2 regions of the Emticicia sp. SJ17W-69 genome follow, and region 2 is predicted to be linked to the other one. Evidence: riboswitches for the same ligand, from Rfam matches in the RefSeq annotation. Region 2 holds a riboswitch; the other holds the start of a gene.

Region 1 (3,425 bases), 2.3 Mb from region 2:
TTTTTTTGCTAATGGCAAATTTGTTTTCCCTACTATTCGATTTGAATCCAAATCGGCCTGAAAAATAGCTACACGTTTATCAGGGGCATATTTTTTTCTTACTTGCTCGACGATTGCATAGACTGTTGGCTTGGGTGTAGGTATAACACTGGCTGGTTTTGGTATTTGTGCAAATGCTGAAAAAGAAAGCAGAGAAAGAATACTGATTATTATCTTATAATTTGGGTTACTTATTTTCATTGAAATTTGTTCTTTTTTTCTGCGAAAATACTCATTATTTCTTAATCTTGAAAAAGCTGTTTTGGAAGGATGCTTTGGGAGGTTTGACGGATTAGGAAATCCGTCGTACAGACACAAAAAAAGGAAGCCATTTCGACTTCCTTTTCTTATATCTACGGCCTTCTGTCAGTGTATTCACTGACGGCAATTTTTACAAACCAAATGCTGTTTTCACTGCATCGACATAATCTAATTTTTCCCAAGTGAAAAGTTCTACTTCTTTGGTAACAACGGAACCATCTGGCCCTTTGAAAGTTTTTGTTACCACTTCATTTTTACGTCCCATGTGGCCATAAGCAGCAGTTTCTGAATAAATTGGGTTACGTAATTTCAAACGTTGCTCAATTGCATACGGACGCATATCGAAAATTTCTTCTACTTTACGTGCAATTTCGCCATCGCTCATATCAACTTTGGCAGTACCATACGTTGTTACAAACAAGCCACAAGGTTTTGCAACACCAATAGCATAAGAAACTTGTACCAATACTTCGTCGCAAAGACCAGCCGCTACTAAGTTTTTAGCTACATGGCGAGTGGCATAAGCTGCCGAACGGTCAACTTTTGATGGGTCTTTTCCAGAGAAAGCACCGCCACCATGAGCACCTTTACCGCCGTAAGTATCAACGATGATTTTACGACCTGTCAAACCTGTATCTCCGTGTGGTCCACCGATAACAAATTTCCCAGTTGGATTGATATGATAAGTAATTTGGTCGTTGAACAACAATTGTAAATCAGCTTTCAATTTTGCTTGTACACGTGGAATCACAATATTGATAATATCGGCTTTGATTTTTGCCAACATTGTATTATCATCAGCGAAATCATCGTGCTGCGTTGAAACAACGATTGTATCAATTCTTTGAGGAACATTATCGTCAGAATATTCGATTGTTACTTGCGATTTAGCATCAGGACGTAAATAAGGAATCAATTCAGGTTCATTATTACGAATATATGACATTTCTTGGAGGATGGTGTGAGCCAAATCCAATGCTAATGGCATATAATTGTCGGTTTCACGAGTGGCATAACCAAACATCATACCTTGGTCGCCAGCACCTTGAGCATTTGCTTTTGACTCAAAATCATCTGCAGCTACTGCTCTATCAACACCTTGATTAATATCGGCCGATTGGTCATGAATCGCTGAGATAATTCCGCAAGAATTAGACTCAAACATGTACTCCGATTTAGTATAACCAATTTTACGGATTACCTCACGAGCAATTGATTGAACATCAAGATAAGTTTGAGTTTTTACTTCTCCTGCTAAAACAACTAAACCTGTCGTTACCAAAGTCTCGCATGCTACTTTAGATGAAGGGTCAAACGCCATGAAGTTATCAATCAGGGCATCTGATATTTGGTCTGATACTTTGTCTGGGTGTCCTTCCGATACAGACTCAGAAGTGAATAAATAAGGCATAAATCCTATGTTTTTGGTTAATGATATTTATTGAATCTAATGAGTAATTGAGTGAGTGAGTAAATGAGTGAATAAAATACCATCACAAATACACAGCTAACAATCAATAATCTCCCATTTAAAAAACTTGGTATTAAGACTATTTTGCGGAAGTTTTGAAGAGAAAAATAAAACATTTTTGACTTAAGAACAGCCCGCATCCTTTGACCACCGTAGTGTTTCGACTCGGTTGGATTTCTGATTTTTCAATCAGAGTTTCTTGATACTGATGCAAAGTTGAACAATTACCTAAACAAATGCAAAGAATAGAATAAATTTTTATCTAAATTTTATTCAACGTACACAGAAAATATCTGCAAACGTTTTTAAGAATGGATTTTTTATCTATTATTTAATTAAAAATAGGATATTTTAACTTACCGCATTTTTATAAAATTAAAGAGTTTTATAAGTACTATAAGACTCTTTTTATTTTACATTTCATTCAAAAATCTCAATCCCCACAACATCACCCACTGTCAATTTATCAAAACTGTACATTTTCAAACTTAAATTATCTATTTTTAAAATCACTTCATAATATGCACCCAGAAATTTTATTGATTCAACAAGGGCTTTTATCTCAGAGGTTTCAGAAATACGAAGCTGCTCGGGACGAAGGAAAAAAGTTTTGAATTCTGAGTTTTGAGTTCTGAGTTGTAGTTGTAACTCAGAACTCAGAACTCTTAACTCAGTACTTAAGGCAAGCTCTCCCGTAATTTCAGCAACATATTGATTGATTGGATTTTGATAAACTTCTTCTGGCGTTCCAATTTGTAGCACTTTGCCTTTCTGCATGATTACTAAGCGGTCGGCCATACCGTACGCATCAGCCACATCATGTGTCACAAAAATACAAGTTACTCCATCATCTTTAATAATATGTAATATTTCATTCTTTAATCTTCGCTTATTAAGTGCGTCTAAATGACTAAAAGGTTCGTCCAAAAGCAATAATTTTGGTTGCTCGGCAATGGCTTTAACGATAACGGCACGTTGCTGCTCACCACCCGAAACTTGGCGAGGAAGATGACTCTGCACTTTTTGCAAACCACTGATTTTTAGCAATTTATCAATTCTTTTGTTGCGATATTTTTCTTCATAATAACGTAATTCATAAGCAATATTCTCACGAATAGTCATATTCGGAAATAAGCCGTAATCTTGTCGAACCAACTTTATATCAGGATGCCCAGCAATCAGTTTTTCTGAAGGTGGCGTAATACGTTCACCATCAAGCGTTAGACTACCTGCATCTGGCTCATGTAGAGCTGCGATCAGATGTAAAAGCGTGGTTTTTCCTGAGCCACTTTCACCCAAAATTGTCAATATTTCACCTTTCTCTATAGAAAGCGAGATATTATTAATGGCTTTTTTACTACTATCAGCTTGCTTCCCAGCGGAATTTCCCCCAAAAGTTTTATGCAGATTTTGTATTTTTAGAAGAGACATCAGAGGTTTTTTGCACAAAAATATGAGTTTTTTAGATAAAATTTGCAATTTTGTTGTTCATCGAAGTCAGTCATGCTATATTGCTGATGAAATGACGAAAAATACCTAAATATAATAGACCCTAAAAACATTGAATGTTAGAACTTTACAAACAACAAACCAAATGCTTAGTGGCATTGGACTCGATTATATTTGGTTTTGATGGCGAAGAATTGAAATTATT
Region 2 (3,425 bases):
AAGCACGCCACATTTCATAAGTTAATTTCCCAAAACGGCTGTAAGGATCTTTAAAGAGTCCTAATTCAGTACCTAAATATTCGGAATATAATCCCCAGCCTTCACCAAAAGCATTGATGTATAAATTTTGTCTAAATTTAGGCAAATGCGTTAATTCCTGCGTCAAAGCACTTTGTAAATGATGCCCTGGAACAGCCTCATGTAGCGTAAGAGCTTCGAGCGTATAAAGCGTTCTACTATTGAGGTTATAAGTATTTACCCAATAGCTTCCTGAACGGGTACTATTAATAGATGCCCCAGAATAACGCCCGCCTGTATAAGATGGAGCTAAAAAATCAGGAACAGGAACAACACCATAAGGTTGTCGAGGGAGTTTGCCAAAAAGTAAAGGTAATTTTCCATCAATTTTCTTGGCGATGTAAGAAGCTTCTTTCAATAAACCTTCTGCAGAGGTTGGGTAGAATTTAGGGTCTGTTCTTAATGTTTGAATAAAATCTTTCAGTGAACCTGTGAAGTTTACTTCTTTCATCACATCATACATTTCTTTTTTGATTCGCTCAACTTCTGATAAACCAATATTATAAACTTCGTTTGGAGTAAGATTGGTAGTGGTAAAAAACTTAACTTTTTCAGCATAATACGCATTGCCGTTCGGAAAATTACTTGCTCCAAGAGTAGTGCGAGTTTTTGGATAATATTCGTTATCGAAAAAGGTTTTTATTTGTAGAAATGAAGGAATGACTTGCTCAAAAATAGCTTTTTTGCCTTCTTTTTGTAATATTTCCCAGTCAGCATCGCTAACTTCATAAGGTTTTGTAGTAAAGGGCTTCCAAAATACTGATTTTGTTACATCATCAACGATGTGTTGTTCGTAAGTACTTTCATAGCCTTTCAAAGCCACTTTTGGCTGAGAAATACCCACTTGCAAGCCTTTTGCTATCAATGCTAAATGCTGTTCGGTATATTTTGGAATCGCATTAAGTTTTTGGATATATAATTCGACAGATTTTTTAGTTTTATAATTGTTGCTTGCAATAAAAGCAATATCAATATGGAAACCGTCATCTGATAAGATCGGATTCAAATATTCTTGATACTCAAAATAAGTAAGCTGATTTTTAATTTCATGCTTTAATAACTCTAAATTGATTTTGTCATTGAAGGGAAGCGTATTTTGATCTATTTTTTCAAGCGTTTGATAAGCAGCTAATTGAAATTTATATCTTCTTAACAAATCTTCTTCGGAAAAAGAACCCAATGGATGGTCACTAATGGTGTCACGAGGAAATTCTGCTTTGTTAAATTTCTCTAAATCAGCTACAACTTTAAAAATTACTCTACGACCAGTGCTTTTTTGTGCAAAAAGAGACTGAATTGTAACCAACGCCAACAATAGTAAAAGTATTTTTTTCATAAAGAAATGAGTATGTTAGTTGATGAAATTTTGTAATGCTACTGTTTTCGCTTTTTTCTAAGTTTTTCAGAAAGTGCCACTACTCTATTGATTCTTGTTTCTATTTGTTTGCCATCATTTATCCAAATCTTTTGGAATTTTTGAACAGATTTTGATTGTTTAAAGAATAATTCAGCCATTTCTTCATCAAAATCAAGGGCTTCTTGTAGCTCAACTGGCATTGGGACGATTACCACTTCAAAATCTTCTTCTATCGAAACAGTAATTTCATCATTTAGTTTTACACCTAATTCTTTTTGTAATTTCAAGGGAATAGTAATGGCATGAAGTGCATTTCCTTTTGGAAATAAATTACTTTTGAAAGGTTTTCCGTTGATAAAACCTTTAACTTTTACAAAGTTTCGCCTGCCAAAAACTTCATAAGCATTTTCTGGGAAATCAATATAATGCCAAGCACCCGCAGGATTAGGTGGCATTTTTTTTATAATTTCTTTGAAATGAATAATATCGTTTGGCATAAAATTAAAAATATTGCGTTAAATACAGAGTGCTATTGGCACTTTGAACTTAGGTACTATCTAAAACCAACGATTTTATTTGATTGGTTTATAAGTCCGAATGGTTTTGACCATTTCGGTAGGTATTGGCACCTTATCGCAAGTAGCGGGACAGGTTGCCCGGGGTTCATAGAGCCTATTCTCTCCCCTCGTCTGTATAAATCAATTTTCTATGAAGAAGAATTGATATTGCAAAGATGCTGTGTGAATTGTTAGAAAACAAATTTCGTAGAATAATTTTCTAAATTGTTTATAGCAGAACAACTTAGAAAATTGTTCTACCAAAATATTCATTAATATCTTTAAAACCTTTGCTCCAATCTCTTTTTTCTGCTAAAATTCCAGCTTCGAGTAATTCTTCAACCAAATCATCAGCTCCTTTAGTACCAGCAGCATCATTGTCGAAACTTACCCAAACTTTGTACTTTTTAAAGTATTTAATCCATTCCTTTTTGAAGATTTTGGCACTGCCTAAACTTACTGCTATCATGCCATTTTTTACTAAAGTCATGCAATCAAAAGCACCCTCCGTGATATATACATCGGCATTGGGACGAAGTTTTTTGATAGAATCAATATTGAAAATAGTACGAGGTACTCCCGAAAGGAATTGATATTTACTTGCTCCTTCGGGCGGCTCACCAATGGTTCTTCCTTGTAAATAAACAATTCTTCCATCTTGAAAATAAGGGATGATGATGGGATGAACAAAGAAAACTAAATTACCCTTTTCATTCACAATTCCACAGGCCTTTAGGTCTTCGATTGCAAAATTTGTTTTCAGAAACTCATTGGCAGCACCATAGTTTTTTAATACAAAAAGTTTGAAATGCCTGATTGTCCAATCATCAATTCCTCTTCCTCGTAAATATTCTGCTGCTTTTCGAGTTGACTCTGTTGGATTTTGATTTAAACAATATTGCTGGAATTTTTCGTAGATTTCGCTATAAATTGGTTTGAAAATAAAGGTTTTTTCTGGTAATGGCTTATTCGAATAAACACTTTTAATGTCTATTTTGCGAAATTTTATATTTTTTGAGCCATCATAAGCAGGAATGTAGCGAGTTGCTAATTCTTCTAATGCCGTCTTAAAATCTATCTGACAAGTTTCGGCATAAAGATTAATAACATCACCGTGTTTACCACAGCCAAAACAATGAAATTCGTTTTGTGGAGGAGGGTAAAATACCAAAGAAGGAGAGTCTTCAACATGAAAAGGACAATTCATTCGGCGACTTTGCACAATATCAAAACCCAAATCTCGTGCAACTTGCCGAATGTCAATTTCTTTTACACGTTGAAGAAGATTATCCACGAATTTGCCAGTTACAAGTTACGAATGACGAGTTACGAATTCAAATTTCGATTGATATATTCGTCATTCGGTATTCAAAATTCGTCATTCAAATGATGAAATCACTTTCTATAAATTACAGTTGGAGCAGCTTGGGCTT

The links. Region 2 has a riboswitch for S-adenosylmethionine ahead of ACQUQZ_RS13820 (DUF1905 domain-containing protein). Riboswitches for the same ligand answer to the same signal wherever they lie in the genome.
Region 1: another riboswitch for S-adenosylmethionine. It lies ahead of metK (methionine adenosyltransferase); the one in region 2 lies ahead of ACQUQZ_RS13820 (DUF1905 domain-containing protein).

What each region holds. Positions count from the first base shown of each region.
Region 1 covers NZ_JBNTQY010000001.1:1,138,411-1,141,835, reverse strand. The annotation lists gene ACQUQZ_RS04890 (NlpC/P60 family protein) at 1-240, opposite strand, end outside; gene metK (methionine adenosyltransferase) at 431-1,711, opposite strand; SAM-I-IV-variant riboswitch at 1,876-1,982, opposite strand; gene ACQUQZ_RS04880 (ABC transporter ATP-binding protein) at 2,192-3,202, opposite strand; gene ACQUQZ_RS04875 (NUDIX hydrolase) at 3,337-3,425, shown strand, end outside.
Region 2 covers NZ_JBNTQY010000001.1:3,391,752-3,395,176, reverse strand. The annotation lists gene ACQUQZ_RS13825 (DUF885 domain-containing protein) at 1-1,414, opposite strand, end outside; gene ACQUQZ_RS13820 (DUF1905 domain-containing protein) at 1,453-1,932, opposite strand; SAM riboswitch class I at 2,018-2,135, opposite strand; gene ACQUQZ_RS13815 (CHC2 zinc finger domain-containing protein) at 2,237-3,286, opposite strand; gene ACQUQZ_RS13810 (SDR family NAD(P)-dependent oxidoreductase) at 3,388-3,425, opposite strand, start outside.